4 regions of the Pseudomonas sp. LABIM340 genome follow, and region 2 is predicted to be linked to each of the others. Evidence: riboswitches for the same ligand, from Rfam matches in the RefSeq annotation. Region 2 holds a riboswitch; each other region holds the start of a gene.
What was found. A riboswitch is a leader RNA that binds a small molecule or an ion and turns the genes downstream of it on or off. The one in region 2 is predicted to bind cobalamin.
Positions count from the first base shown of each region.

Region 1: another riboswitch for cobalamin. It lies ahead of ABKS89_RS06890 (TonB-dependent receptor domain-containing protein); the one in region 2 lies ahead of ABKS89_RS03490 (CbtB domain-containing protein).
Region 3: another riboswitch for cobalamin. It lies ahead of ABKS89_RS04150 (TonB-dependent receptor domain-containing protein); the one in region 2 lies ahead of ABKS89_RS03490 (CbtB domain-containing protein).
Region 4: another riboswitch for cobalamin. It lies ahead of cobO (cob(I)yrinic acid a,c-diamide adenosyltransferase); the one in region 2 lies ahead of ABKS89_RS03490 (CbtB domain-containing protein).

Region 1 is NZ_CM200227.1:1,450,431-1,458,151, forward strand. It holds gene ABKS89_RS06860 (LemA family protein) at 1-466, opposite strand, end outside; gene ABKS89_RS06865 (cysteine hydrolase family protein) at 681-1,229, opposite strand; gene ABKS89_RS06870 (GlxA family transcriptional regulator) at 1,332-2,330, shown strand; gene ABKS89_RS06875 (DUF3303 domain-containing protein) at 2,320-2,625, opposite strand; gene ABKS89_RS06880 (cupin domain-containing protein) at 2,817-3,185, opposite strand; gene ABKS89_RS06885 (VOC family protein) at 3,364-3,792, shown strand; cobalamin riboswitch at 3,866-4,072, shown strand; gene ABKS89_RS06890 (TonB-dependent receptor domain-containing protein) at 4,167-6,122, shown strand; gene ABKS89_RS06895 ((2Fe-2S) ferredoxin domain-containing protein) at 6,122-6,826, shown strand; gene ABKS89_RS06900 (ABC transporter substrate-binding protein) at 6,892-7,721, shown strand, end outside.
Region 2 is NZ_CM200227.1:711,186-718,906, reverse strand. It holds gene ccoG (cytochrome c oxidase accessory protein CcoG) at 1-427, shown strand, start outside; gene mapR (GntR family transcriptional regulator MpaR) at 514-1,923, shown strand; gene ABKS89_RS03510 (bleomycin resistance protein) at 2,160-2,591, shown strand; gene cobM (precorrin-4 C(11)-methyltransferase) at 2,597-3,343, opposite strand; gene ABKS89_RS03500 (cobalamin biosynthesis protein) at 3,340-3,756, opposite strand; gene ABKS89_RS03495 (CbtA family protein) at 3,833-4,543, opposite strand; gene ABKS89_RS03490 (CbtB domain-containing protein) at 4,708-4,896, opposite strand; cobalamin riboswitch at 4,999-5,217, opposite strand; cobalamin riboswitch at 5,278-5,472, shown strand; gene cobW (cobalamin biosynthesis protein CobW) at 5,568-6,620, shown strand; gene cobN (cobaltochelatase subunit CobN) at 6,720-7,721, shown strand, end outside.
Region 3 is NZ_CM200227.1:839,348-847,068, reverse strand. It holds gene ABKS89_RS04165 (aldehyde dehydrogenase (NADP(+))) at 1-5, shown strand, start outside; gene ABKS89_RS04160 (Ldh family oxidoreductase) at 197-1,201, opposite strand; gene dxs (1-deoxy-D-xylulose-5-phosphate synthase) at 1,448-3,358, shown strand; cobalamin riboswitch at 3,400-3,574, shown strand; gene ABKS89_RS04150 (TonB-dependent receptor domain-containing protein) at 3,681-5,537, shown strand; gene ABKS89_RS04145 (HAD family hydrolase) at 5,831-6,430, opposite strand; gene tesB (acyl-CoA thioesterase II) at 6,427-7,296, opposite strand; gene ABKS89_RS04135 (nitroreductase family protein) at 7,310-7,721, opposite strand, start outside.
Region 4 is NZ_CM200227.1:5,023,435-5,031,155, reverse strand. It holds gene ABKS89_RS23130 (ABC transporter ATP-binding protein) at 1-528, opposite strand, end outside; gene ABKS89_RS23125 (ABC transporter permease) at 525-1,670, opposite strand; cobalamin riboswitch at 1,801-2,022, shown strand; gene cobO (cob(I)yrinic acid a,c-diamide adenosyltransferase) at 2,293-2,904, shown strand; gene ABKS89_RS23115 (cobyrinic acid a,c-diamide synthase CobB) at 2,933-4,225, shown strand; gene bluB (5,6-dimethylbenzimidazole synthase) at 4,222-4,872, shown strand; gene cbiB (adenosylcobinamide-phosphate synthase CbiB) at 4,869-5,942, shown strand; gene cobD (threonine-phosphate decarboxylase CobD) at 5,942-6,943, shown strand; gene ABKS89_RS23095 (cobyric acid synthase) at 6,952-7,721, shown strand, end outside.

The DNA of each region.
Region 1 (7,721 bases), 740 kb from region 2:
CCATCACCGCGTCGTTGTAGGCCTGGCGGGCGAAGGCCACCTTGTTCTCGGTGCTCGACAGCTCCTCGCTGACCTGCTGCAGGTTCTGCGAGGCCTTGAGGTCCGGGTAGGCTTCCAGGGTTACGTTCAGGCGGCCCATGGCACCGCCCAGGGCGTTCTCGGCGGCGGCCAGTTGCGCCATGCGGCCAGCGTCGCCGGGTTGCTCGGAAGCGGCTTTCAGACCAGCGACCGCCGCGTTGCGGGCGGCAATCACCGCTTCCAGGGTCTCGCGCTCGTGCTTGAGGTAGGCCTTGGCGGTTTCCACCAGGTTGGGGATCAGGTCATAGCGGCGCTTGAGCTGCACCTCGATCTGCGCGAAGGCGTTCTGATAGCGGTTGCGCAGCGCCACCAGGCGGTTGAATACGCTGATCAGCAGGAAGATGACGCCAGCGATGATGGCGAGGGTGATGATCGAAGAAACGCTCATGGGATGTCCTTATCGGCAGGCGATCGAGCGTCGATCATAGCGGAAAGCCAGTAAAGCGGGCCTCATCCTTTTCCCGATACTTGGGGCTGGTCGTGCTTTTGCTCGGATCGAGCCCGGTGCGCCCCCTGTAGGAGCGGGCCGCTTTTTAGAACGGCACTTGCGCGCGATCGCGCGCATGGCGCGCTCCTACAGGAGAGTCACCCATCTCAGTGAATCAGCGGTTCAGGTACTCGGCGGTGGACACCACCTCGGCGTAGGCGAAAGCCAGGGACGCCATGTAGGACGCGTGTACCTGGGCTGCCGGAACCTTCACGCCGTTGAACTCCAGGTCCAGGGTGGCGCAGGCGTCGTGCAGCACGGTCACCGGGTAGCCGAAGTCGGCGGCGGCGCGCACCGCGCCATCCACGCACATGTGGCTCATGTGGCCGACCACCACCAGCGATTCCACGCCGTGCTGGTCGAGGATGGCCTTCAGGTCGGTGTCGCGGAAGGAGTTGACGTAGTGCTTGAGCACCACCGGCTCGCCGGGCAGATTGGCGACCTTGCCGTGGATCTTCGCGCCGTCGCTGCCGGGGGCGAAGAACGGAGCGTCGGCGCTTTCGAATTCGTGGCGCACGTGCACCACCAGGTCACCGCGTTCGCGGAACGCGGCGAGGACCTTGGCGGCCTGGTCGGCGGCGGCTTCGATGCCGACCAGCGGCCACTTGCCGGAAGGGAAGTAGTCGTTCTGGATATCCACTAGGATGAGCGCTTGCTTGGCCATTTCCGAATTCCTTATTGAGTGGTGAGGAAGTGCGACCAGTATGGTTCGCCGCGCGCCGTGCGGGGATCAGGCGGAACGACAATAACCGGGGGAAAACTGACAATGGTTGTGGAACGGAGCGTCGTCGAGATCGGGTTGCTGCTCTATCCCGGTGTGCAGACGGCGGCGCTGCATGGGCTCACCGACCTGTTCGCGGTGGCCGAGCGCATCGCCAGCGAAGAAGCCGCGCAGCAGCTGCCGGCACTGCGCGTCAGCCATTGGTCCGGTGAGGACGGCGGTGAGCCGCGGCGTGTATTCGACACGCATCCAGGCGCCGACAGTCGCTTGGTCGCCGTGCTGGTGCCGCCCTCGTTGTTCGGGCTGCCCGACGCCGCGCCACTGCGCAACCTCACCGACTGGCTCGCCGCGCGCCACGGCGAGGGCGCCATCGTCGGCTCGGTGTGCATCGGCGGCCTGCTGGTGGCGGAGGCGGGGCTGCTTGACGGCCGCAGCGCCACCGCCCACTGGAGTGGTGCCGAGGCCTTCGGCAAACGCTTCCCGCGCGTGCGCCTGGAGGCGCACAAGCCGATGGTGGACGACGGCGACCTGATCACCTCCGCCGGGCTGATGGCCTGGTCCGACCTGGGCCTGCGCATCGTCGACCGCCTGCTCGGCCCGAGCATTGCCAACCGCACCGCGCGTTTCCTGGTGGTCGAACACAGCGACAGCGCCCAGCAATGCGGCAGCAATTTCTCGCCGCTGCTGGGGCATGGCGATGCCGCCATCCTCAAGGTGCAGCACTGGCTGCAGGGCAACGGCGCGGTGGACGTCAGCCTCGCCGCCATGGCCGCCCAGGCCGGGCTGGAGGAGCGCACCTTCCTGCGCCGCTTCCGCGCCGCCACGGGGCTCAAGCCCACCGAGTACTGCCAGCACCTGCGGGTGGGCAAGGCGCGCGAGCTGCTGGAGTTCACCAACGGCACGGTGGACCACATCGCCTATACGGTCGGCTACCTCGATCCGGGCTCGTTCCGCAGCACTTTCCGCAAGATCACCGGGATGGCGCCGAGCGACTACCGCAAGCGCTTCGGCGCCAAGCCAGCCGAGGTTGCGCTCAGGGACTGACCGATGGCGTGTCCGCCGCCTGCTGCAGCATCTGCGCGAGCAGCGGTGCATATTCCGCGTCGGTCATGGCCGGGTGTACCTGCAGGTGCATCAGGTCGGTCCACTGCAGCATCCAGCGCTGCACATCGAGCGGGTTCTCGGCCTCCGCCAGGCCGAAGCCAAGCATGTGACCCATGGCGTGCCAGCGGCCGACCAGCTTCACGCCGGGCGGCGGCAGGCCGCCGGTCTTGAGGAAACGCTGGATGATCCTGTCGCGGTTTTCGATGGGGATGGTCCAGTTCACCAGATAAAGCATGTCGCACCTCCGGCCCGGCTCCGGGCTTTGATGGGCGCGGACCCGTACCGGCAACGCCGCCGGCGCCGCGCCTGTGTATCCCAGGCGTGACAGCCTCCGGCTGGGAGCGGCGTTCTTCCGACAGGCATAGCAGCAGCCAGCGAAGCGGGAGCGGCCGCTGATCGGCGGTCACCAGGGCAGGTGATCGACGGTCACACCCAGCGATCATTTTCCGCCGTCCGCTCGCCGCCCTGGTCGCCGGTGTTCAGCACGCCGCGTGGCTCGATCAGCATCAGCTGCACTTCGTGCTCGGCATAGGGTTTGTGCTCCACCCCACGGGGCACCACGTAAAGCTCGCCGGCGCGCAGGGTCAGCGGGCCGTCGCGGAAGTCGATGCGCAGCTCGCCGTCCAGCACGATGAAGGTCTCGTCGGTGTCGGCGTGGCTGTGCCAGACGAAATCGCCCTGCAGCTTCACCACCTTGAGCTGGTAGTCGTTCATCTCGGCGATCACCCGTGGTTGCCAGGTTTCGCTGATGCGGTCGAGCTTGTCCCGCAGGTTGATCGGTTGGCGTTGGGTCACGGTGGTTTTCTCCTTGGGATCGGTCTGCCCAAACTACTGCCGGCGCCGGGAGCGGTCTTGCAGGAACTTGCGCTTCGCTGTCGCTCCCCGTGCCGCTGCTGGTCGCCGTGTAGCGCTGAGCAGCGAAAAGCGGGCGACTATGCTCAGAACATCGCGCCTGTTCCCGCCGGAGACCGCCATGTCCACGCCAGCTCCCATCGCTCGCCCCAGCGTCATTCCCTGCCTGCGCTACCGCGATGCGCCCCAGGCCATCGACTGGCTGTGCGCCACCTTCGGTTTCCAGCGGCAGTTGGTAGTCGCCGATGACCACGGCGGTATCGCCCACGCGCAGCTGGCGCTGGCCGACGGCAGTGGGTTGGTGATGCTCGGGTCGTTGCACGACAACGAGTACGGCCGGCTGATGCGCCAGCCCGACGAGATCGGCGGCTGCACCCAGAGCATCTACGTGGTGGTGAAGGATGCCGAGGTGCTGTACCGCGCGGCAGTGGACGGCGGCGCGCAGATCGTCATCGACATCAAGGACGAGGATTACGGCGGCCAGGGTTTCACCTGCCGCGATCCGGAAGGGCACATCTGGAGTTTCGGCACCTACGATCCCTGGCACTGATTTCGCACGTCCCGTCCGCCTTCGCAACATCCTGCCCAACCCCCGCGCTTGACGCTTTCGTCCGCCGAGTGTTCAGATTCGCCCCGTTTCAGGTGCCCCCCGCCGCCGTGCGTGGGGTGAAACGGGAAGCCGGTGCGTCGCCCTCGTGCGATCAGTCCGGCGCTGCCCCCGCAACGGTAAGCGAGCGGAACATCCATTAGGCCACTGTGCTCAGGCATGGGAAGGCGGATGTTTCATGACCCTCGCAAGCCCGGAGACCGGCCTGGAACCTGTTTGGCAAACCCGCGGTGGGCGGGCGTGAGCCGGTTCCCGGGGCGCGCTCGTTCCGGGTCTCGCTGCGCCGCCTGCGAAATCCCGATTTCGAGGCGATCACCTTGCAACATACTTCGTTCCTGAACCGGCGCGCCCTGCGCTGGACTCCCGTTCTCTCCCTGTGTGCCCTCAGCTCGCAGCTCGCTGCGGCGCCGCTCGACCTGGCCGATGAGATCGTCAGCGGCCCTTCCGTGGAGTCCACCACCGTGGCCGACATGGCCCGCTACGGCAGCAAGCTGGAGGTCATCGACCGCCAGCAGATCGAACGCGCCGGCCCCAGCGCCGACATCACCCGTGTGCTGCAGATGTATGTGCCCGGCCTGTTCGTCGCGCCGAAGAACGGCCCGTTCGACTACGGCACCTACTCGCTGCTCGGCGGACGCAACGACGATACGCTGATCCTGCTGGACGGTGTGCGCCTGAATAACCGCCTCTACGGCGGCATCTACATCGACACCCTGCCGACCACCGCAGTGGAGCGCATCGAAGTGCTCAAGGGCGGCCAGGGCCTGCTGTTCGGCACCCAGGCGGTGTCCGGGGTGATCAACATCGTCACCCGCAGCGCGCGCAGTCGCGAAGCTTCCGGCGAGGTGAACCTCGGCCTGGATACCTTCAAGGGTCGCAGCGGCGATGCCCGCGCCGAGAAGATCGTGCAGAACGGCCTGGGCGACCTCGGCCTGATGGCCTACGTCAGCCACAACCGCTCCGACGGCTACCAGCCTTACCGCGACCGCGACATGACCGACACGGTGAGCGACAAGCGTCGCTCCTACGACGTCAATGTGTTCGGCGCCAAGGCCATCCAGGCCATCGGCGATGCCTCGCGGCTGGAGCTGTTCTACCAGTACGCCGACGCCGAGCTGGACTTCGCCCGGCCGACTTCCAACCACCACACCAGCAACAACCGCGTGCAGCAGATCGCCACGGCGACCTTCCAGCAGAGCGTCGGCGATGACTTCAGCTGGTTCGCCAAGACCCACATCAACGACTGGGATACCCGCTACGACCGCGTCTACAACCTGCAGGGCGGCGGCACCCAGGTGCTCAACCACAACGACTACTGGGGCTTCACCGACTGGGGCGCGCAGCTCGAAGGCAAGGCGAAGCTGGCGGGTGGCCACGAGCTGGTCTTCGGCAACGACAACCAGTGGTACAAGGGCCAGGACGATGTGCTGATCATCGACAACGACAAGGCTGAATCCCACGCGCTCTACGCCCAGCTGCGGCCGAACATCGAGGCGCTGCCCGACTGGCACCCGAGCCTGGGTGTGCGCCGCGAGGAAATCTCCGGCGGCGAGGGCGCCACCGTGTGGATGCTCACTTCGCTCTACGACCTCACGCAGCAGCTCAAGCTGCGTGGCCAGTTCGGCACCGCCTTCAAGCTGCCCACTGCCGAGCAACTGTTCGTCAACGAACCGGGCGACGAAGTGGGCAACCGCGACCTCAAGCCCGAGCGCAGCCGCAACGCCGAGCTGGGCCTGGACTACACCGGCGAGCTGTTCGAGCAGCCGTGGAGCGGCAGCGTCACGCTGTTCCGCCGCGAGATCACCGATCTCATCACCCTCGCGGGCGACCAGTGGGTGAACGGCAATGGCGAGATCACCGTGCGCGGCGTGGAAGCCAACGGCCAGTGGCAGGTCGGCCGGCACTGGCAGGTCTCCGCCGACGCCACGCGCAATCGGGTGGACAGCCGCGAAGGCGTGACGGTGAACAACATCCCGCACTTCTTCGCCCGTGTGCGCCTGGGCTATGACGACAACCTCTGGGGCGCGGGCCTTGCCACGCGCTACGTCGGCTCCATCGTCAGCGCCCAGGACGACGACTACGGCCACTACACGGTGCTCGATGGCGACGCCTACCACTATCTCGACGCCGCCCGCGCGCACCGCCTGAGCCTGCTGCTGGAGAACCTGCTGGACCGCGACTACGCCACCGGCCGCACCAGCAACGGCATCCGCCAGGTGGACAACCTCGGCCGGCCGCGCACCGCCGAGCTGCGCTACACCTTCAGCTTCTGATGAGGGCCATCCTGCTGGTCGGCCCGCTGGCCGGAGCCCAGGGCGAGCGCCTGCACCGCGAGGTGTCGGCGCGTCTCGCCAGTGTCGAATGCATCGATACCGGCGAGGGTTTCGATTCGCTCTGGGGGCGGGTGCGCGCGCTGATGGCGGAGGCGCGGGAGCTTTTGCTGGTCGACCTTGAACCGACCGCTGACGGTGCCTACCTCGACTGGTTGCGTGCCGAGCTGGCCGCGCTGTCAGAAGATCATCCGCAGGCGCCGCCGCCGAAAGTCACCGCGTCGGCGCTCGGCCGGCGCGGGCTGGACGCGGCGGCGGTGCTGGCGGCGATTGGTGACCCGGCGCAACAGCTGGATTGCCAGGGCGTCGGCGCAGTGCCGTCGCAGCCGGACTGGTCCGCGCCGCCGCCGCACCGGCATCACCTGTTCCTCTGTACCGGGCCGCGCTGCGTGCGGCGTGGTGCGCTGCCGTTGTGGAAGACCCTGCGTCGCGAGCTGATCCGCCACGATCTCTATGAGAGCACCGAGGGCGCTCTGCTGACGCGCACCGGCTGCCAGTTCCCGTGCAATCGCGGGCCGTTGCTGACGGTGTATCCCGAGCGCGTCTGGTATGGCCTGCGCAGTGATGAGCAAGTGCGCCGGGTGGTGGCGGAGCATTTGCGCGATGGCGTGCCGGTGGCGGAGCTGCGGGTGGATGCTGAGACATGAAGGGAGGATGGTTTTTTGTAGGAGCGGGCCATGCCCGCGATCGCGCGCATGGCGCGCTCCTACAGGTGTTGCTGTTACTCGCGTTGATTCTGGGGGCGAGAAATGCCTTCGCACAGGACTACCGCAACTGCGCCCAGACCTGGCACATCGACCACCCGCCTCAACGCATCCTCGCCCTCAACCAGCACGCTGCCGACCTGCTGCTGGCGCTGGGCGCCGGGGAGCGGCTGATCGGCGTGGCCTACATTGATGACGATCTCGACCTGGCGAAAGGAAGCTATCGCGGCGTGCCGCTGCTGTCGCGCCAGTACCCGTCGGCGGAAGCGGTCTATGCGCAGCGCCCGGATCTGGTGGTGGCCGGCTTCGCCTCGGCCTTCCGGCTGGGCAACCTGTCCCGCGAGGAGCTGGCCGGCCATGGCGTCGCCAGCTATCTGCTGGATGCCGGTTGTGGCGCGTGGCAGGACGACCTGTTCAGCGGTGTCGAGACGGACCTGACGACGCTGGGCGACCTGCTCGGCGAACAGGAGCGAGTGCGCGAGCTGATCGCCCAGCAACGCGCCGAGCTGGCCGAAGCACGCCGGCTTTCGACCGGCCGCCAACTGCTGGAAATCTTCTACCTCGACAGCGCCAGCAACGGCCTGGAGAGCCAGGGCGGGCGTGGCGTGGTCACCCAGTTGCTGCACGCCGCCGGAGCGCACAACCTGTTCGAGGATGTCGATCTGGGTGGCTTCACCGCCAACAGCGAACAACTGCTGGTGCGCGACCCGGAGGTGATCCTGCTGGCCGATGCGCTGTGGTCCACGGCCGAGCAGAAGATCCGAACCCTGCGTGCCGACCCGGTGCTCTCGCGCCTGCGCGCCGTGCGCGAAGGGCGCTTCGTGGCCTTGCCGTTCAC
Region 2 (7,721 bases):
GGAAGGCGGCAAGACCCACCTGCTGCGCCCACGCCTGATCGGCTACGCAGCGGTGCTGCTGGTGATGATCGGCGCCTTCGTCTGGGCGCTGGAGGCACGGCCGCTGATCAACCTCGACGTCGCCCGCGACCGTGGCCTGTTCCGCGAAAACGCCGTCGGCGAGATCGAGAACATCTACAACCTCAAGCTGATCAACAAGACCCAGCAGCCGCAGCATTACCAGCTGAGCCTCGCCGATGGCGCCGGCTACCGCCTGCAGGGCGTGCCGGAGCTGATGCTGCAGCCGGGCGAGATCCGCGACTTCGCCATCTCGGTGGCAAGCCTGGCGCAGAGCAGCGCCGGGGGTTCGGTGCCGCTGCACTTCAGGGTCAGCGACGGCAACGAGGCGATCGACGCCGCCAGCACCTTCGTCTCGCCGAGGCGCTGAGCATGGCCAGGGAGCTTGGCGTGACCTCGGCGCAGCGCCTAGAGTGGGCGGATTCTTCCGCCCCTCAGGCCGCCGTGCAGGACAAGATGAAGCGCTACGAGAAATTCGCCGACGAGATCGCCGGCCTGATCCGCAGCGGCGTGCTCGCCCCCGGCCAGAAAGTCCCCTCGGTGCGGCACGCCAGCCGCACCTACGGGGTCAGCGCCTCCACGGTGTTCCAGGCCTATTACCTGCTGGAGGATCGCGGGCTGATCGTCGCCCGCGCGCGCTCGGGATACTTCGTCCGCGAGCACGTACAGCGCGCGCTGGCCGAGCCGGAAATCGCCCGCCACGACGCGCAGACCACCGAGGTGGACGTCAGCGAACTGGTGTTCTCGGTGCTCAGCTCGATCAAGGACCCGGACACCGTGCCCTTCGGCTCGGCCTTCCCGGCGCCGGAACTGTTCCCCCTGCCGCGCCTGGCGCGCTCCATGGCCCACGCCGTGCGCGACATGGACCCACGCTCGGTGGTCGCCGACCTCGCCCCCGGCAGCCATGCACTGCGCCGGCAGATCGCCCTGCGCTACATGGTCGGCGGCATGCCGCTGCCGGTCGAGGAGCTGGTGGTCACCAACGGCGCGCTGGAAGCGCTGAACCTGTGCCTGCAGGTGGTCACCCAGCCGGGCGACCTGGTCGCCATCGAGGCGCCCGCCTTCTATGCCAGCCTGCAGGTGCTCGAGCGCCTGAAACTCAAGGCCGTGGAAATCCCTGTGCACCCGCGCGAAGGCATCGATCTGGACGTGCTCGCCGACAGCCTCGCGCGCCTGCCGATCAAGGCCTGCTGGTTCATGAGCAACTTCCAGAACCCGCTGGGCGCGAGCATGGCCGAGGACAAGAAGCGCGCCCTCGCCGCGCTGCTGGCCCAGCACTTGGTGCCGCTGATCGAGGACGACGTCTACGCCGAACTGTACTTCGCCGCCCAGGCGCCCAAGCCGGTGAAGGCCTTCGACAGCGAAGGGCTGGTGATGCACTGCAGCTCCTTCTCCAAGAGCCTGGCGCCGGGCTACCGGGTCGGCTGGGTCGCCGGCGGGCGCTACGCCGAGCAGATCGAGCGGCTCAAGCTGATGACCAGCCTGTCGGCCTCGGTGCCGGCCCAGGCGGCCATCGCCGACTACCTGCAGCACGGCGGCTACGACCGCCACCTGCGCAAGCTGCGCCATGCGCTGGAAAGCCAGCAGCACGCGATGCTCGCCGCCGTGGCCCGGCACTTCCCCGCCGCCACCCGCGTCACCCGGCCCAGCGGCGGCTACTTCCTGTGGCTGGAGCTGCCCGAGCACATCGACGCGCTCAAGCTGTTCCAGCTCGCCCATGCCCAGGGCATCAGCCTCGCGCCGGGGCCGATCTTCTCGGCGACGCGGCGCTTCGGCCACTGCCTGCGCCTGAACTATGGCCACCCGTGGACCACGGCCAGCGAACAGGCCATGGAAACCCTCGGGCGGATCATTCACTCGCTGTAGAGCGGCAGCCGGACTGATCCGCACATTCGGAAACGATCTGTATCTGTGCGGCGCTTTGTCGCAGGCCTACCCTGTCAGGCAGGAAACCCGGACGAGGGAAGCTGCCATGGAAGCGGAAGGCCTGATGATCCTGCTCACAGTGAGCGCCGCGCTCGGCGTGCACCTGTGGGTGCGCTGGTACCTGCGGCGCGGGATGCTGCCGCGCGGGGATCAGTGGCTGGCGTGAGAACACCGACATGCTGAAGATGAACGCCCTGGTGCCGGAGCTGATCGTCGCGGACCTGACGAGAAGCCTGCACTTCTACTGCGAGGTGCTCGGTTTCGCCATCGAGTACCAGCGCCGCGAAGACGACTTCGCCTTTCTTTCCTTTGGCGACAGCCAGCTCATGCTGGAGCAGGACTGGCATTCCGACTCGCCATGGAGCGTGCGCCCACTGGACCCACCACTGGGACGAGGCATCAACTTCTCCATCCGCTGCCCCGATATTCAGGCGCTGGTGAGTTCACTGAACGAGGCGCGTATCTCGCTACGCAAACCCGTTGAGGATCGCTGGTACCGGCAGGACGAACAGTTGTACGGGGAGCGCAATTTCCTCGTCCAGGACCCGGACGGCTACCTGTTGCGCTTCGCCCAGAGCCTTGGATCGCGGCCGCTGCCAGCCGACTGATTTCGCTACGGCCGATACAGATGCGCATGCCCCGCGCTGTACAGCGACGAATCGGCAAACCCCTCCGCCCCGAGCACCTTGCCCACCAGAATCAGCGCGGTGCGCCGGAAGCCCTTGGCCTCTGCCTTTGGCAGGATGTCGCCGAGGGTGCCGGTGACCTGGTCCTGGTCCGGCCAGCTGGCGCGGTGGATCACCGCGATGGGGCAGTCCGCGCCGTAGTGCGGCAGCAGCTCGGCGACGATGTTCGCCAACTGGCCGACGCCCAGGTGAATGGCCAGGGTCGCTCGGTGCTGCGCCAGTTCCGCCAGCGACTCGCCTTCGGGCATCCGCGTCCTGCTCGCGTAGCGGGTGAGAATCAGCGTCTGGGAGATATCCGGCAGGGTCAGCTCGCAGCCGAGAATCGCCGCGCAGGCGGAAGTCGCGGTGACGCCAGGGACGATCTCGTAGGCGATGCCCAGTTCGCGCAGGTGGCGGATCTGCTCACCGATGGCGCCGTACAGCGAGGGATCGCCGGAGTGCACTCGCGCGACGTCCTTGCCCTCGGCTTGGGCCTGCGCCAGCAGCGCGACGATCTCTTCCAGGTTCAGCTCGGCGGTGTTCACCACGCGCTCGGCGCGGTGCCCTTCCAGCACGGCCGGCGGCACCAGTGAGCCGGCATAGAGGATCACCGGGCAGGTGCGGATCAGCCGCTGGCCCTTGACCGTGATGAGCTCGGGATCGCCGGGGCCGGCGCCGATGAAGTAGACCGTCATGACGGCTCCTGTGCGGGTTCGATGGGGATGAAGGCCAGCGCACAGGTGGCCTGCTCGCTGCGGCGCTTGCCTACCAGCAGGCGTGCCGCAGCACCGCCTTGCGCCTCGGCCTGCAGCAATGCCGCCGCCTCGGCCACGCTGGCGCTGCCGGTGGCCGTGCGCACGGTTTCGGAAGGGTCGCCCAGGCGCTTTTCGCAGGCCGCCAACTCTTGCGGCGTGAACAGCGCCAGCGGCAGATCGAGGGCGGCGGCCAGGGCTGTCAGTCCCTCCTCGTCGGCCTTCAGCGTGGCGCTGGCCAGGGCGGTGAGGTTCGACTCCTCCAGCCCGGCCTCGGCCAGCATATCGCGCAGCAGGGCGCGCAGTTCATCGAGCGGGCAACCCCGGCGGCAACCGAGGCCGGCAACCAGTGTCATGGTCGCTCTCCTTGCAGATCAAAATAAAAACCCCGCAGACGGCCAGGCCGGCTGCGGGGTCGAGCATAGCGGCGAATCAGGTCGACGGCGCGAAGCGGCGGAACATCCAGGCGGCGACCAGGCCCAGGGCAGCCCAGAACACGGCGTTGGTGACCAGCGAGGCGACGATGAACTCGTGGGCGACGCTTTCCGGCGCGAGGCTGGAATGCACTTCCGGCTGCGGCGCGCCGACCACGTGCGGCACCACCAGCAGGGCGAGACCGACAATGCGCAGCGCCCAGTGACGGCCGAACACCAGCAGCGCGAGGCCGGCGGCGGTGGCGGCGGCGGTGCCGATCCACCAGGTCTGCCGCAGAGTCAGGTCGGCGGCGGCGGTGCCGGGAACTTCCGGCGGCAGGCCGAGGGACGGCGCGAGGGTGAACACGGCGAAACCGGCCAGCCCCCAGAGCAAGCCTTCGGAAGTTTTACCCGGCGCGCGCAGGGTGAACAGGCCGGCCAGCATCAGGGCGAAGCCCACCGCGACCACCAGGTTGCCGCCGGTGGTGGAGAGGATGCGCTGCCAGCCGTCTTCCGGCTCCCAGGCCTCCGCGTCATGGTGGTGGCCCGCAGCAGCACCGTCGGCATGCTCGTGGGCGTGCTCCTCGACCAGCGCGGCGGCCGGATCGGATTTCTCATAGGTTTCCGCCTTGAGGATCAGCGGGGATACCCACAGCAGCTGGACTACGGTCAGCACCAGCGCGGCGATCAGACCGGCGAAACCGGCGGTCTGGGCGATACGTTTGATCATGAGTTTTTTCCTTTTCCTTCTCCGAGCCATCGAATCGAGCGAGCTAGAGCCAGGCAAGGCGGAGGATCGCCGGGGACGCGGAGTGGACTGTTGTCCATGAGCAGTCCACGGCGATTCTCCAACGCAGCCTGGCCGACGCGCAGCCGATTGAACTCAGAACCGCATCAGTGGCAGGGGAAGCCTGCGCTGTGGCGAGTATCGTGGGCGGCGTTATGTACCGCGTCGATGTGCGAGAAGCCGGCGAAATACACCAGCAGCGCACCGAGCAGGCTGGCGCCGACGGCCAGGCTGATGCGCTTGGAAAGGGGGATGGAAGTGCTCGACGCCTGTTGCGTCAGGATGCTGCTGGACATGAACGTTCCCTCTGAAATCTAGAGTGAGAACGCAGAGGTTGAACGCATTCGAACGCGCCGGATCGGTCGCGCCACGGCCTGCGCCCGCCCACCGCGGGTTGCCAAAACGAAGGATTCCAGGCCGGTCTCCGGGCTTGCGACGCCAGCGAGAGACTCTCGCCGGATGGGTCAGCCTTCCCATGCCTTGGCACAGTGGCTACTGACGACCCTCGATGCGCTTACCGTTGCGGGGGCAGCGCCGGACTGGTCCTTGCGGACGCACCGGCTTCCCGTTTCACCTCGCGCGCGTCGGCGCGAGACACCTGAAACCGCGCAAGCAGACCACGCTCGCCTGCAGGCGTCAACCGATCCCCGGCGATTGACCGGCCCGGCCGCGCTGCGTAGCCTTCCTCCCTTCGAGGTTCTCCGGCACTGGCCGGAGCTAAGAGGGAACGTGGAAATCTTCGGATGCGCCACGGCTGCCCCCGCAACTGTGAACAGCCTGTCTCTTCACACGCCACTGCCGATTCGGGCGGGAAGGCGAGGAGACAACAAAAGGCTGTGAGCCAGGAGACCTGCCTCGAGCAGCATCAAGACAACCGGGCGGGGTGATCCGGTGGCGACCTTCGTTGCGCGGCGAACCCGCGCGCGCGCCCTTCATCCGCCCTCCCAATTTCGCTTGCGAGGCGCGCATGAAAACCCTGGCCAAACTCCCCGTCACCATCGTCACCGGCTTCCTCGGTGCCGGTAAGACCACCCTGCTCCGCCACATGCTCGATAACGCCGAAGGCCGCCGTATCGCGGTGATCGTCAACGAATTCGGCGAGCTGGGCATCGACGGCGAAATCCTCAAGCAGTGCTCCATCGGTTGCAGTGAAGAAGAAGCGGTCGGCCGCGTCTTCGAACTGGCCAACGGCTGCCTGTGCTGCACCGTGCAGGAAGAATTCTTCCCGGTGATGCGTGAACTGGTAGCGCGCCGTGGCGACCTCGACCAGATCCTCATCGAGACCTCGGGTCTCGCCCTGCCCAAGCCGCTGGTGCAGGCCTTCCAGTGGCCGGAAATCCGCAACGCCTGCACCGTTGACGCGGTGATCACCGTGGTCGACAGCCCGGCCGTGGCCGCCGGCACCTTCGCCGCCCACCCCGAGCAGGTGGACGAGCAGCGCAAGCAGGACCCGAACCTGGACCACGAATCGCCGCTGCACGAACTCTTCGAAGACCAGCTGGCCAGCGCCGACCTGGTGGTGCTGAACAAGGCCGACCTGCTGGACGCCGAAGCCCTGGCCCGCGTGCGCGCTGAAGTCGCCGAGGAGCTGCCGCCGGCGGTGAAGATCGTCGAAGCCAACTCCGGCCAGCTGCCGCTCTCGGTGCTGCTGGGGCTGAACGCCGAGGCCGAGCTGCACATCGACAGCCGCCCGACCCACCACGACCACGAAGGCCATGACGATCATGACCACGACGAGTTCGACTCCTTCCACGTCGACCTGCCGGAAGTGGAAGAGCGCGCCCTGCTCGATGCGCTGAACGCGCTGGTCGAGCGCCACGCCGTGCTGCGCATCAAGGGCTTCGTCGCCATCCCCGGCAAGCCCATGCGCCTGTTGGTTCAGGGCGTAGGCAAACGCTTCGACAAGCACTTCGACCGCGCCTGGCGCAGCGACGAAACCCGCGGCACCCGCCTGGTGGTGATCGGCCAGGAGCTGGACCAGGACACCATCGCCAACGAGCTGCGTACTGCCCTGACCTGATGACTTCGTAGGGTGGCGTGGAGCGCAGCGATACCCACCGGCGGTGATGGGTATCGCAAGCTCCACCCATCCTACAAACAGCCCGAACCGAGCAAGCCCATGCACCTGCTGCGCACCCAACCCGGCGGCTTCGTCCCTGACGACGGCATCGCCCACCTGGCCCAGACGCCCGCCGAGCTGGTGATCCTCTGCAGCGGCGACTCGCACCTGGCGCTGCTCGCCGAGGCGGCGCGCGAGCTGCCGGAGGACTACCCGAGCCTGCGCCTGGCCAACCCCATGCAGCTGCAGAATCACGCCTCGGTGGACCTCTACATCGACGAGGTGCTGCAGCACGCCAGGGTCATCCTGATCTCGGTGCACGGCGGCGTCGGTTACTGGCGCTACGGCATGGAGCAATTGGCGGCGCTGGCCGAGCGCGGCGCCACGCTGATCGCGGTGCCCGGCGACGACAAGCCCGACCCCGAACTCGGCGCCCTGTGCAGCGTCCCACCTGAGGATACCGAGCGTCTCTGGCAGTACCTGCGCCAGGGAGGCATGGAAAACGCCCGGCAGTTCTTCGCCTGCCTGGCCAGCCGTCACCTGCAGCGTGACTACGCCTGGAGCGAGCCACAGACCTTACCGCGCGTGGCGGTCTATCACCCGCAGATTGGCAGCAGCGACCTCGCCCGCTGGCAGGCCGACTGGGGCCCCGAGTGCCCGGTCGCCGCGCTGCTGTTCTATCGCACGCACCTGCAAGCGGCGAACACCGGTTTCATCGACACCTTCTGCGAACGCTTGCAGGCCCAGGGCATCAACCCGCTGCCCATCGCCGTGGCCAGCCTCAAGGAGGTCGCCTGCCTGGAGGCGGTGGAAAACCTGCTGGATGCCGCCGACGCCGAGCTGATCATCAATACCACCGGCTTCGCCCAGTCAAACCCGGAAGCGCCGCAGGACCGGCCCTTCCGACGCGACGTGCCGGTGCTGCAAGCCATCTGCTCGCTGGACAATCACGACCTCTGGCACGCCAACCCGCAGGGCCTCGGCCCGCGCGACCTGGCCATGCACGTCGCGCTGCCGGAGCTGGACGGCCGCATCATCACCCGGCCGATCAGCTTCAAGGGC
Region 3 (7,721 bases), 130 kb from region 2:
GCTGAGGGTTCGTCGGCGCGGGAGTGAACTGTCGGCCAGTCCCGCGCCGATGCTCAGCCCCGGCCTTGCGCCGGGGCTTTTTTATGTCGGAAACAGGTTCGAGGACTGCGCTTAGCCGTAGGGCGCATAACGCGCCAGCGTTATCCGCCCTACGCTCTCGCGGCCCCATCCGCAGAAGGGACCTGTAGGAGCGGCGTTACTCCAGCAGCTTGCGCAAATCGGCATACAGCGAATCGCTGATCTCCACACCCTCGGCCAGGCTGCGCTGGCGCGCCGCGAAACGCCGCTGCGACGGCAGCCGCGCGCCCATGTCGACGATGGACTCGAACAGCTTCTCCGCCCGAGCCAGATGTTGCGGGGCATCCCCGCCGAGGAAGCGCGCCGGGTCCAGCGCGATCAGCAACTCGCCGTGGTAGGGCGAGGATTTTGTCCCTTCGTCGAATACCGAAGATTCCGCACTGGTCAGGTCGCCGATCAGCGGGCCGGCGATCAGCTCGACCATGGTCGCCAGCGCCGAGCCCTTGTGCCCGCCGAAGGTCAGCATGGCGCCATCGAGCACCGCGCTCGGGTCGGTGCTGGGGTTGCCCTGGGCATCGATGCCCCAGCCCAGCGGAATCGCCTTGCCCTCGCGCTCGTGCAGCTGGATTTCCCCGCGCGCCACCACCGTGGTGGCGAAGTCGAAGACATAGGGATCGTTCTCTGCGCGCGGCCAACCGAAGGCGATGGGGTTGGTGCCGAACAACGGCCGAGTCCCGCCAGCCGGCGCGACATAGGCCTGGGCCGGAGTAACCGCCAGCGCGACCAGGCCCTGGGCGGTGATCCGCTCGATCTCCACCCACAGCGCCGAAAAGTGCACGCAATGGTTGATCGCCAGCGCAGCCAGGCCCTGGCTGCGGGCCTTCTCCACCAGCTTCGGCAGGCCGAGATCGAAGGCGCATTGCGAGAAGCCGCCCTTGGCATCCACGCGCACCAGTGCCGGCGCGGGCTCGGACAGTTCCGGCACGGCATCGGCCACCACCTTGCCGGCACGCACGGTATGGATGCAGCCCAGCAGCCGCCAGACGCCGTGGGATGTGCAGCCGTCGCGCTCGCCGGCCAGCACGGTGTCGGTCACCGCCTGTACGTGGGGTTCGCTGAAGCCGTTGTGGCGCAGGATCGCCACCGACAGTTCGCGCAGTTCATCCAGGGTCAGTCGGGCCACGCCATTCTCCTCAGATTGCAACAAAAGCCTGCGGCAAACCGCCGCCGGTCGGTGATCGGTCTACCATGGAGTCTCGCGCCCGGCCCCGCTTGCGCGCAATCGCCGGCAGCGACGACGATTTCGGCACAGCCTGACGACAACATCCCGACCATCCGGTCGTCCAAAGGATTGGCCCCACGTTGCTTGGGCCATTTCCGCGCATCAGGTAAACTTCCGCATCTTTGCCTTCTCATAACGATCAGCCTGATGCCCACGACGTTTCACGAGATTCCCCGCGCGCGCCCTGCCACGCCCCTGCTCGACCGCGCCAGCACGCCGGTCGAACTGCGTCGCCTGGGCGAAGCGGAGCTGCTGACCCTCGCTGACGAACTGCGCCAGTACCTGCTGTACAGCGTCGGCCAGACTGGCGGGCACTTCGGCGCGGGCCTGGGCGTCATCGAACTGACGGTCGCCCTGCACTACGTCTTCGACACCCCGGACGACCGCCTGGTGTGGGACGTCGGCCACCAGGCCTACCCGCACAAGATCCTCACCGGTCGCCGCGAGCGCATGGGCAGCCTGCGCCAGAAGGACGGCCTGGCCGCCTTCCCGCGCCGCTCGGAGAGCGAGTACGACACCTTTGGCGTCGGCCACTCCAGCACCTCCATCAGCGCCGCCCTGGGCATGGCCATCGCCGCGCGCATGCAGGGCTCCGGTCGCAAGTCGGTGGCGGTGATCGGCGACGGCGCACTCACCGCCGGCATGGCCTTCGAGGCGCTCAACCACGCGTCGGAGGTCAAGGCCGACATGCTGGTGATCCTCAACGACAACGACATGTCGATCTCGAACAATGTCGGTGGCCTGTCCAACTACCTGGCCAAGATCCTTTCCAGCCGCACCTATAGCAGCATGCGCGAAGGCAGCAAGAAGGTGCTCTCGCGCCTGCCCGGCGCCTGGGAGATCGCCCGCCGCACCGAGGAATACGCCAAGGGCATGCTGGTCCCCGGCACGCTCTTCGAGGAGCTGGGCTGGAACTACATCGGCCCCATCGACGGCCACGACCTGCCAACCTTGATCGCCACCCTGCGCAACATGCGTGACCTCAAGGGCCCGCAGTTCCTCCACGTGGTGACCAAGAAGGGCAAGGGCTTCGGCCCGGCCGAGATCGACCCGATCGGCTACCACGCCATCACCAAGCTGGAGCCCGAGGGCGCCCCCGCCCACGCCGTGCCGAAGAAGGCCGGCGGGCCGAAGTACTCCAGCGTATTCGGCCAGTGGCTGTGCGACATGGCTGCCCAGGACCCGCGCCTGGTCGGCATCACCCCGGCAATGAAGGAAGGCTCCGACCTGGTCGCCTTCGCCGACCGATTCCCGGACCGCTACTTCGACGTCGCCATCGCCGAGCAGCACGCCGTGACCCTCGCGGCCGGCATGGCCTGCGATGGCGCCAAGCCGGTGGTGGCGATCTACTCCACCTTCCTGCAGCGCGGCTACGACCAGCTGGTCCACGACGTCGCGGTGCAGAACCTCGACGTACTGTTCGCCATCGACCGCGCCGGTCTGGTGGGCGAAGACGGCCCGACCCACGCCGGCAGCTTCGACCTCTCCTACCTGCGCTGCATTCCCGGCATGCTGGTGATGACCCCCAGCGACGAGAACGAACTGCGCAAGCTGCTCACCACCGGCCATCATTTCGAAGGCCCGGCGGCGGTGCGCTACCCGCGCGGCACCGGCCCCAACGCCCCCATCGAGGCGGCGCTGGAACCGGTCGAGATCGGCAAGGGCGTGCTGCGCCGCGAAGGCAAGGCCGGCAAGGTCGCCTTCCTGGTGTTCGGCGTGCAGCTGGCCGAAGCGCTGAAAGTGGCCGAGCAGTTCGATGCCACCGTTGCCGACATGCGCTTCGTCAAGCCGCTGGACGAAGAGCTGGTGCGCCAACTGGCCGCCAGCCACGAGTTGCTGGTGACCATCGAGGAGAACTCGGTGATGGGTGGCGCCGGCGCCGCCGTCAGCGAATTCCTCGCCCGCGAGAACCTGCAGCAGCCGATCCTGCACCTGGGCCTGCCGGACTACTACGTCGAGCACGCCAAACCCGCGCAGATGCTCGCGGAGTGCGGGCTAGACGCCGCCGGCATCGAAGCCTCGGTGAAGGCGCGCCTGGATGCCCTCGGCAACCGCTGAGACCGATCGGCGCATCCCTCCCCGGGAGTATTGCCAGTGACGGGCGCACCGACTAAGGTGCGCCCGTTTTCGTTCGAGGTAACGGGAAGCAGGTGAAAGACCTGCGCTGCCCCCGCAACGGTAACCGACGCGCCCCTTAAGGAGCGCAGCATCGCCATCCGCCACTGCTGAATGCGGGAAGGCGGCGATGTGACGTCGGCAGCCCGGAGACCGCCCTCGACACGCCCCGACAGGTGTTGCGGAGGGCCGCACCGTCAAGTGCGGCCTGCCGCCCTTGCCACGCCCTCCTCGAAAGTCATCCGACCGCTTTTGAGGACGTTCCATGAAACTGACCCGACTCGCCCTGGCCACCAGCCTGTTGCCCGGCCTGGCCTTCGCCGCCGACGACATCTACCGGCTCTCCGACCAGGTGATCACCTCCGCACGCCAGGCCCAGCCGCGTGCCGAAGCCACTTCGGCCAACAGCGTATTCACCCGTGCCGACATCGAGCGGCTGCAAGTTCGCAGCGTGCCCGCCCTGCTCGCCCGCGTGCCCGGCGTGCAGATGGGCAGCTCCGGCGGCGTGGTCTCGTACTCCGTGCGCGGCACCAGCACCGCGCAGACCCTGGTCCTGGTGGACGGCCAGCGCGTCGCCTCGGCCAGCAGCGGAATCGCCCGCCTGGACTACCTGAGCATCGACAGCATCGAGCGCGTCGAAGTGACCCGCGGCCCACGTTCCGCGCTGTACGGCGCCGACGCCATCGGTGGGGTCATCCAGATCTTCACCCGTCGCGGCGAAGCCGGCCTGCACCCCGAAGTACGCCTGGCCGCCGGCAGCCACGGCACCTTCGAGCGCAGCCTGAGCCTGTCCGGCGGCAATGAGCAGACCCGCTACAACCTCGGCGGCAGCCTCGACGAGAGCCAGGGCTGGGACCGCACCAGCGACAACGTCGGTGCCGACAACGACCACGATGCCCAGCGCAACAAGGCCGTACACCTGAACCTGGACCATCGCTTCAGCGAGGACTGGAAGGCCGGCCTGAACCTCAACGACCAGCGCGGCAAGAACGAATACGACGACGCCTACAACTTCGAGCCGGGCTCGCCCCGCGACGAATTCCGCGTCAGCAGTTACAGCGCCTACCTCGACGGCCAGATCACCAAGATGTGGAACAGCCGCCTGGAGCTGGGCCGCAGCTTCGACCGCAACAAGGCCGTGGGTGCCGCCGACAGCTGGAACAACGGCACGCTGGAAACCACCCGCCACTCGGCGAGCTGGATCAACCGCCTGCAACTGGACGACGCCAACCAGCTCGCCCTGGGCACCGACTGGTACGAAGACAAGGTCGACGGCACCACCGCCTTCGCCGACGACCAGCGCAGCAACCGCGCCTTCTTCGCCCAGCACAGCTTCAAGGGCGACAGCTTCGGCACCGAGCTGGGTATCCGCCACGACAACAACCAGGCCTACGGCAGCCAGAACAGCTGGAACGCCGCCTTCAGCCTGCCGGTGGGCGACAACCAGACCTGGATCGCCAGTTACGGCGAAGGCTTTCGCGCGCCGACCTTCAGCGACCTCTACTACCCCGGCGCGAGCAACCCGGACCTGAAGGCCGAGACCTCGAAGACCTACGAGCTGCAATGGCGCGGGGACATCGAAGGAACGCACCTGGAAGCCTCGCTGTACCGCACCGAGATCGACGACCTGATCGCCTGGGACAGCACCAGCAACCAGCCCGAGAACATCAACAAGGCGCGCATCAATGGCTTCGAGGCCAGCGTCGCCCGCGACGTGCTCGGCTGGCAGGCCGCGCTCGGCCTGAGCCTGATCGACCCGCGCGACCGCGACACCGGCCACACCCTGCCGTACCGCGCGCGGCGCACCCTGAGCCTGGACCTGGATCGCCAGTTCGGCGCCTTCGGCGTCGGCGGCACCTGGCGTGCGGTCAGCCAGCGCTACGACGATGCGGCCAACACCCGCGAGCTGTCCGGCTACGGCGTGCTCGACCTGCGCACCAGCTGGCTGGCCAGCGACGAGATTCGCTTCGACCTGAAGCTGGATAACGCCCTGGACCGCGACTACACCCTGGGCGACTACCTGCGCCCGACCAGCCCGATGGACTTCATGGGCGAAGCACGCCCCTACCAGGAACCTGGCCGCACCGCGCTGCTGGCGGTGACCTGGACGCCGGAGCTTTAAGAGAAGCGGCCTGACGGCCCCTCACCCTAACCCTCTCCCGAAGGGAGAGGGGACCGTTCGGCGCAGGATGAAACTACAGCGTCAGCCGGCACAATCTGCTCCCTCTCCCCCAGGAGCGGGGCGCGCAGCCAGGGCTGGGGTGAGGGGGAAACGTCGGCACAGACTTGCCGGAAAGAAGACAGTTTCGTAGGGCGCATAACCTGGAACAGGTTATCCGCCGCACGTTACTCCGGCGGATAACGCTGGCGCGTTATGCGACCTCCACCCACCCAGCCATCGGTGTGGGTATGAGGTCAGCCCAGAACCCCCGCCATCCGCCCCAGCTCCGCGCAGTCCTGCGCGTGCCAGTCGGTCAGCTCTGGCCAGGGGTTCTCGGCAAGGTTCACCAACGCACTGTGCGCGCCGGCGGCGCGGGCGCAGTCGAGGTCGAAGCGGTAATCGCCGACCATCAGCATCCGCTGCGGCGCCACGTCCCAGCGCGCGGCGAGGCGCAGCAGGCCGTCCGGGCTGGGCTTGGGGTCAGCCTCGCCACGGCCGAGGACATCCTCGGTCAGGAAGCAATCACCGATACCGATCGCCGCCAGCGTAATCAGCGCCAGCTCATGGGCATTGCGGGTGAGGATGCCCAGGCGATAACCGGCGCCATGCAGCGCACGCACCAGCTCGACTGCGCCGGGAGCCGCAGTGGAAGCCACCGCCAGCTCGCGCTCGTGCTCCAGCAGCCAGGCATGCTTGGCCGCCGCCTCGTCCTCCGGCAGCGCGGCCAGGTGAGTGAGGATGTCGTGCTCCTGGGGAATCCCCAGGGCGCGCTTGATCGCCGGGAAGTCATGCACCGCCAGGGTCAGGGTGCCGTCCATGTCGAACACCCAGTGGCGGATGCCTTCCAGCGTCATGCCCAGTCCTCGCGGTGGCGGATCAGGCCTTCCTGGGTCGAGGAAGCGACCAGCTGACCGTCACGGTTGAAGATGCTGCCGCGCACGAAGCCGCGGCCATTGCCGGCCCAGGGGCTGTCGATGGCGTAGAGCAGCCACTCGTCCGCGCGCAGGTCGCGGTGGAACCACACGGAATGGTCGATGGTGGCGACCTGCATGTCCTTCTGCCACACCGAGCGGCCGTGGGGCAGCAGCGAGGTGGTGAGGAAGCCGAAGTCCGAGGCGTAGGCGAGGATGTACTTGTGCAGTGCCGGGATGTCCGGCAGCTTGCCGTCGGCGCGCAGCCAGAGGTACTTGATCGGCTCGCCGACCTCGGGGTCGTACGGGTCGTTCTCGGTCACCGGGCGGATTTCGATGGGCTTGGGATAGAGCAGCTTGTCGCGGATGCGCTCGGGGAACTGCGCGGCACTGCGCTTCTTCAGTTCCTGATCGGTCGGCAGGTTCTCCGGGCCGACCACGTCGGGCATGGCGATCTGGTGCTCGAAGCCGCCCTCGTCGGTCTGGAACGAAGTGCTCAGGGCGAAGATCGGCTGGCCCTTCTGGATCGCGGTGACGCGGCGGGTGCTGAAGGTGCCGCCGTCGCGCACGCGGTCGACCTGATAGACGACCGGCTTGCTGGCGTCACCCGGGCGCAGGAAGTAGCCATGCATCGAGTGCACATGACGCTCCGGCTCGACGGTCTGGCTGGCCGCCGACAGCGCCTGGCCGAGTACCTGCCCGCCGTACAGCTGGCGGAACCCGAGGTCCTGGCTCATGCCGCGGAACAGGTTCTCTTCGATCTGTTCCAGGCTCAGCAGAGCCACCAGGTTGTCCAGGATCTGGGTCATGCGCGTTGTTTCCTCAATTGCGGTCTTGCTGAAGTGGGAGTCGGCGTGGCGACGGATAAGCGGGAAGGCTGCTGAGGCGTTCGTCCCAGACCGCGCGGCCGATGGTGAAATGATAGAGGCTGACCGGGCAGTCCGGACCACCGCCGAGCAATTCGTCCAGCGCCGGGTCGAAATAGCAGCCGATACCGGTGCCCGACAGGCCCGCCGCTTCGGCTTCCAGGTAGAGCAACTGGCCAACCTGTCCGGCTTCCCAGTACAGGCGCGGGTAGGTCCACGCGCCCTCGGTCAGCGCGGCATCGAGATCAGCCAGCATGGCGAAAGCGACGCAGCCGTCGCTGGCGATGTCCTGCCCGCAGGAGAGAAACGCCGACAGCCCGCGTGCGTCGCCGGACAGCAGGCGGTACAGCGGCACGCCGCTCTCCTCC
Region 4 (7,721 bases), 2.4 Mb from region 2:
AATGGGGTCGAGGCCGGCGGTGGGTTCGTCGAGGAACAGGATGTCCGGGTCCAGCGCCAGGGCGCGGGCCAGGGCGGCGCGCTTGACCATGCCGCCGGAGAGCTCGGCCGGGTATTTGCCGCCGGCATCCGGCGGCAGGCCGGCAAGGGAAATCTTCACCTTGGCCATGAACTGCGCATCGGCGCGGGACAGCCCGGCATGCTCGATCAGCGGCAGGCAGATGTTCTCGCTCACGGTCAGCGAGGAGAACAGCGCGCCGTTCTGGAACAGCACGCCGAAGCGCCTTTCCAGCTTCGAACGCTCGAGCGTGGACAGCGCCGGCAGGTTCTGCCCGAACACATGCACGCTGCCTTCGCTGGGCTGGCGCAGGCCGATGATGCTGCGCAGCAGTACCGACTTGCCGGTGCCCGAACCGCCGACCACGCCGAGGATCTCGCCCTTCATCACGTCGAGGTCCAGGTGCTCGTGCACGGCGTGGGTGCCGAAGCGGTTGGCGAGGTCGCGGACGACGATGATCGGTTCGCTCACCAGCCCATCTCCATGAAGAACAGCGCGAAGACCGCATCCAGCAGGATCACCACGAAGATCGACTGGACCACGCTGGAGGTCGTGTGCTCGCCCACCGACTGTGCGCTGCCGCTGACACGGAAGCCTTCCAGGCAGCCGATCACGGCGATGATGAAGGCGAACACCGGGGCTTTGACGATGCCCACCAGGAAGTGCTGCACAGCGATGTCGTTCTGCAGCATGTAGAGGAACATGCGCGGCGAGATATCCAGGGCCAGGGCACAGACCACGCCGCCGCCGAAGATGCCGGAGATCATCGCCAGGAAGGTCAGCATCGGCAGGGTCAGCAGCAGGGCCAGGACGCGCGGCAACACCAGCAGTTCCACCGGGTCGAGGCCCAGGGCCTGGATGGCGTCGATTTCCTGGTTGGCCTTCATCGAGCCGATTTGCGCGGTGAAGGCGCTGGCGGTGCGGCCGGCAAGCAGGATCGCGGTGAGCAGCACGCCGAATTCGCGCAGGAAGGAGAAGCCCACCAGGTCGACGGTGTAGATCTGTGCGCCGAATTTCTGCAGCACGGTGGCGCCCAGGAAGGCCACCACCGCACCGACCATGAAGGTCAGCAGGGCGACGATGGGCACGGCGTCCAGCCCGGTTTCTTCCATGTGCGCGGCCAGCGAGGTGAGCCGCCAGCGCCGCGGGCGGAACAGATTGCGCAGCAGTGTCTGCAGGGTCAGGCCGATGAAGCCGAGCAGGCCCACCAGATGTTCGCGGAAGGTCAGGGTGGCGATGCCGATGCGCTCCAGCACATCGACCAGCGCGTTGCCCGGCTCCGGCGATTTTTCGTCCAGGCGGCACTGAGTGATGGCGCTGCCAACGGCGCGCAGCAGTGCCTGGCGTTCGGCGGGGAGATTGCGGGCGATCTGTTCCAGCTGGCTCATGCGCGCGCCGCCGATGATCTCGGCGAGCAGCGCGGCACCGGCGGTGTCCAGCGCGCCGAGGCCGGCAAAATCCAGCGCGGCGGGGGACTCGGCTTGGCGCTGGGCGGCTACCTGGGCCTCCAGCGCGGAGAAATGCGCGAGCGTCCAGTCGCCGCTGACGTACATCAGCGGTGGGCTGGCGGAGGTGTCGAGCTGAAGCTGGCCGGGCTGGGCGGTCATCGTCATGGTTCGCATTCTAGCGGAGTTACACAGTGCCATGATTGGACAGGTGTGTCGCATTGTAGAGCGGCTGCCTGGTGCTGGGACAAGCCCGGCGACATCCTGTTCAATTGACGCCCCAGGCCGCCAGCCACTAAGCTGCGCGCCTGCTTCAGGTGCTCTCGGCGCAAGCCGCGAGTGAAACAGGGAAGCCGGTGAAATCGATGCGCAATCGACCATTCCGGCGCTGCCCCCGCAACGGTAAGCGAGCTTCGAACCGCAGACAGCCACTGTGCCACGGCATGGGAAGGCGCGGTTCATCGACAGCCTCACGGCGTCACTCGCAAGCCCGGAGACCGGCCTGCTGCATCGCATGGCATCGCGGGAGGCGCTGCCGACGTCGGCGCTGCGCGCCGCGCGTTGCCGTCCTCCGCCTGCCCCGACTGGTCAGTGCCGCGCGGGTGAGAGCGGCGGAGAATCCTTCAGGTGAAATCCCTATTCCCCAGGTCGACAGCCTTTGCGCTGGGCGGCCTCTATCGTCTGGCGCCGACGCGCGCCGGCGGTTCGTCTCTGCCCATTCCATTCCTCGTTCGCTGCCACCCGGCCGGCAGCCTGACGCCTGTGCAATCCCTTTCAGGAGCAATTTCCCATGACTGAATCCCCGGAAAAGGACGAGCGCCATCGCTCGCGCATGCAGCGCAAGAAGGCGGTGGTCGACGAGAAGATCGCCCAGGCCCAGGGTGAGCGCGGCGTGTTCCTGGTCAACAGCGGCAACGGCAAAGGCAAGAGCAGCTCGGCCTTCGGCATGGTCGCCCGCGCGCTTGGCCATGGCATGAAGGTAGGCGTGGTGCAGTTCATCAAGGGCGCCGCGACCACGGGCGAAGAGGCGTTCTTCCGCCGCTTCCCCGAAGAGGTCAGCTTCCACGTGATGGGCGAAGGCTTCACCTGGGAAACCCAGGACCGCCAGCGCGACATCGCCAAGGCGCAGTTTGCCTGGGACGTGGCGCGCCAGCTGCTGGCCGACCCCGAGGTCGGCCTGGTGGTGCTGGACGAGGTGAACATCGCCCTCAAGCACGGCTACCTGGAGCTGGACACCGTGCTGGCCGACATCGCCGCGCGTCCACCCATGCAGCATGTGGTCGCCACCGGCCGCGGCGCGCAGCCGGCGATGCTCGAGGCCGCCGACACCGTGACCGAGATGGGCCTGGTGAAACATGCCTTCAAGGCCGGCATCAAGGCGCAGAAAGGGGTGGAGTTCTAATGCATCCCGTTGTGGCGGAGCGCGTCGTATGACCTCGCGCCAATGCCCCGCACTGCTGATTGCCGCCCCGGCTTCCGGGCAGGGCAAGACCACCGTGACCGCCGCCCTGGCGCGCCTGCACACGCGCCTTGGGCGCAAGGTGCGGGTATTCAAGTGCGGCCCGGATTTCCTCGACCCGATGATCCTTGCCCGCGCCAGTGACGCGCCGGTCTACCAGGTGGACCTGTGGATGGTTGGCGAGGAAGAGAGTCGCCGCCTGCTCTGGGAGGCGGCCGGCGAGGCCGATCTGATCCTTATCGAAGGTGTGATGGGTCTGTTCGACGGCTCGCCGTCTGCGGCCGACCTGGCGCGGCGCTTCAATGTGCCGGTGATGGCGGTGATCAACGGCCAGTCCATGGCGCAGACCTTCGGCGCCATGGCCGTTGGCATGGCAACCTACCAGAGCGACCTGCCGTTCTCCGGCGTGCTCGCCAACCGTATCGGCAGCCAGCGTCACCGCGACCTGGTGCGCGACAGCCTGCCGGAGTGGATTCGCTGGTATGGCGCGCTGCCGCGCGATACCGAAGTGGAGCTGCCCAGCCGACACCTCGGCCTGGTGCAGGCCGACGAGCTGGCTGACCTCGACGCCCGCCTGGACGCCGCCGCCGATGCCCTGGCGGCCAGCGCCAGTACCGAGCTGCCCCTGCCGGTGAGCTTTGCCGCACCCGAGCCGCGCCGCGAGTTCTCCCGCCTCGATGGCGTGCGCATCGGCGTGGCGCGGGACAACGCCTTCGCCTTCCTCTATCAGGCCAACCTCGACCTGCTGCGCGCGCTGGGCGCCGAACTGGTGTTCTTCTCGCCGCTGCGGGACCAGGCGCTGCCGGAAGTGGACAGCCTCTATCTGCCCGGCGGCTACCCGGAATTGCACCTGCAGGCGCTGGCCGGGAACCGCGCCATGGCCCAGGCCATCCACGCGCACCACGAGATGGGCAAGCCGATCCTCGCCGAGTGTGGCGGCATGCTCTATCTGCTCGACGCACTGACCGACGTGGCTGGCGAGCGCGCGCCACTGCTTGGCCTGCTGCCGGGCGAGGCGCGCATGCAGAAGCGCCTTGCCGCGCTGGCGCTGCAGGCGGTGACGCTGCCCGAAGGCACCCTGCGCGGGCACACCTTCCACCACTCGTTGCTGGACGGCAGCGAAGAGCCGCTGGCCCGAGGCGTCTGCCCCAACGACAAACCGGTGGCCGAAGCGGTGTTCCGCCGTGGCCGGCTCACCGCCTCCTACATCCACTTCTACCTGCCGTCCGACCCGGACGCCGCAGCAGCGCTGCTGAGACCATGACCGAGCACGCCTACAGCCTTGAGGAGCGCACCGCGCTCTACCGCGCCATCGCCGAGCGCCGCGACATGCGTCATTTCAGCGGCGGCGAGGTGGCGCCCGCACTGCTCGCACGCCTGCTCGAAGCGGCGCACCAGGCGCCCAGCGTCGGACTGATGCAGCCGTGGCGGTTCATCCGCGTCACCTCGCGGGAGCTTCGCCAGTCGATCCACGGATTGGTGGAAGAAGAGCGCGTGCGCACCGCCGAGGCGCTGGGCGAGCGCTCCGACGAGTTCATGCGGCTCAAGGTCGAGGGCGTGCTCGACTGCGCCGAAGTACTGGTGGCCGCGCTGATGGATGGCCGCGAGGCGCACGTCTTCGGCCGCCGCACCTTGCCGAACATGGACCTGGCCTCGCTGTCCTGCGCCATCCAGAACCTCTGGCTGGCCTCGCGCGCGGAAGGCCTGGGCATGGGCTGGGTATCGCTGTTCGACCCCGCCGCGCTGGGTGGACTGCTTGGCCTGCCGGCGGGAGCCGAAGCGGTGGCGGTGCTCTGTCTCGGTCCGGTCAGCGAGTTCTACCCCGCGCCGATGCTGGCCCTGGAAGGCTGGCGCCAACCGCGCGCACTCAGCGAATTGCTGTACGAGAACCACTGGGGAGAACAGCCATGAGCCTGGCCCTGCTGAGCGTCCTCGGCGTGGTGCTGGATGCCCTGTTCGGCGAGCCGAAACGCTGGCATCCGCTGGTGGCCTTCGGGCGTCTGGCGGATCGGCTGGAGCGGCGCTTCAATCGTTCGCGAGTGGCCGATTGCGCTGAAGAGCCCCCTCTCCCTGAAGGGAGAGGGGACCGTATGGTGCAAGTTGAAACTTCGGTGTCGGCCTGCTCGGACAGCGCCCTCTCCCTTCAGGGAGAGGGCGGGGGAGAGGGTGCTTCCCCCCACTCCGAGGTTTCCGGGAGCGACACCCCCGGCCTCGGCTGGCGCAGCCACGGCGTCACCGCCTGGATCATCGCCGTCATCCCGCTGACCCTGATCGCGCTGCTGCTCAGCCTGCTGCCCTATGTCGGCTGGGTCGTGCAGGCGCTTGCGTTGTACGCCGCACTGGGCCTGCGCAGCCTGGGTGAGCATGCCGAGCCGGTGGCACTGGCGCTGCGCTCCGGAGACCTGAACGAAGCGCGCCTGCGCGTGGGTTACATGGTCAGCCGCGAAACCGCCGAGCTGGACGACACCGCCGTGGCCCGCGCCGCCACCGAATCGGTGCTGGAGAACGGCAGCGATGCGGTCTACGCCGCGTTGTTCTGGTTTGCCGTGGCCGGCGCACCGGGTGTGGTGCTCTATCGCCTGAGCAACACCCTCGACGCCATGTGGGGCTACCGCAACGCGCGCTTCGAACGCTTCGGCTGGGCTGCGGCAAAGATCGACGATGTGCTCAACTACCTTCCGGCGCGCCTGGTGGCCTTCACTTACGCGCTGCTCGGTCACACCCGTCTCGCCCTGCGCTGCTGGCGCACGCAGGCACCGCAGTGGGACAGCCCCAACGCCGGCCCGGTGATGGCGACCGGCGCGGGCGCGCTGGGCGTGTCACTCGGCGGCTGCGCCCGCTACCACGGCGAACTCCACGAACGCCCGCGGCTGGGCGAAGGCCCGGCGCCGACCGCCACCGATATCTGGCGCGCGCTGGCTCTGGTGCGCCAGGGCGTGCTGCTGTGGCTGGCGGTCATCCTCATCCTGGGAGTGCTCTGATGCTCGAACATGGCGGCCGGTTGCGCAAAGCGGCGCAGCAGTACGGCATTCCGCTCGCCGAATGGCTGGACCTGTCCACCGGCATTTCGCCCTGGCCCTGGGCTTTGCCCAACGTGCCGGCAGCCGCCTGGATGCGCCTGCCCGAAGACAGCGACGGCCTGGAGGCGGCCGCGCGCCGCTACTACGGCGCCGAGAAGCTGCTGCCGCTGCCCGGCAGCCAGGCGGCGATCCAGTTGCTGCCGCGACTGCGCCGGCCGGGCAAGGTCGGCGTGGTCTCACCCTGTTATGCCGAGCACGCCGAGTCCTGGCGCGCTGCCGGGCACATCCTGCGCGAGGTCAGCGACCAGGAGGTCCCTCATCACCTGGAGCGCTTCGACGTGCTGGTGGTGGTCAACCCGAACAACCCTACCGGTCGGCGCATAGAGGCCGGCGTGCTGCTGGAATGGCATGCGCGCCTGCAGGAACGCGGCGGCTGGCTGGTGGTGGACGAAGCCTTCATGGACTGCACGCCCGAGCACAGCCTGGCGCCCAGCTGCGCAAGCCGTCCGGGTTTGATCGTGCTGCGCTCCTTCGGCAAGTTTTTCGGCCTCGCCGGGGCCCGGCTGGGCTTCGCCTTCGCCGAACCGCGCCTGCTGGAAAGCCTGGCGAAACTGCTCGGTCCCTGGTCGGTGAACGGCCCGACACGCTGGGTCGCACAGGCCGTGCTGGGCGAGTTCCAGGAGCAGATCCAGCGCCGCCGCGATCTGCATGAGGCGAGCCGGCATCTGGCCGGGTTGCTCGGCGAGCACGGTTTCGCCCCGCAGGGCGGCACGGCCTTGTTCCAGTGGGTGGTCTCCATGCGCGCCCACGCGCTGCGCGATCACCTGGCGCGCCAGGGCATCCTCGTGCGCCTGTTCGAGACGCCCGCCAGCCTGCGCTTCGGCCTGCCGCCGGACGAGAAGGGCTGGGAGCGCCTGGAGCACGGCCTGCGCACCTTCAACCAGATGGAGAGCCTGCGTTGAGTACGCTGATGGTGCAGGGCACGACCTCGGACGCCGGCAAGAGCACGCTGGTGACCGCGCTGTGCCGCTGGCTGCGCCGACAGGACGTGGCCGTGGTGCCGTTCAAACCGCAGAACATGGCGCTGAACAGCGCGGTGACCGCCGACGGCGGCGAGATCGGTCGCGCCCAGGCGGTTCAGGCGCAGGCCTGCCACCTGGCGCCGCACACCGACATGAACCCGGTGCTGCTCAAGCCCAACAGCGACACCGGCGCCCAGGTGATCATCCAGGGCCGCGCGGTGACCAGCATGAACGCCGTGGCCTACCACGACTACAAGCGCGTGGCGATGCAGGCGGTGCTCGAATCCCACCAGCGTCTCAGCTCGCAGTACCCGGTGGTGATGGTGGAGGGCGCGGGGTCGCCGGCGGAGATCAACCTGCGCGCCAACGATATCGCCAACATGGGCTTCGCCGAGGCGGTGGACTGCCCGGTGATCCTGATTGCCGACATCGATCGCGGCGGCGTGTTCGCCCATCTGGTCGGCACCCTGGAGCTGCTCTCCGAGAGCGAGCGGGCGCGGGTAAAAGGCTTCGTCATCAACCGTTTTCGCGGTGACATCGCGTTGCTGCAGAACGGCCTCGACTGGCTGGAAGAACGCACCGGCGTACCGGTACTCGGCGTGCTGCCGTACCTGATGGACTTCCACCTGGAAGCCGAGGACGCCATCGATACCCGCCAAGCCGCCAAGACCGGCGAGCGCCTGCGCGTGGTCGTACCGGTGCTGCCGCGCATCAGCAA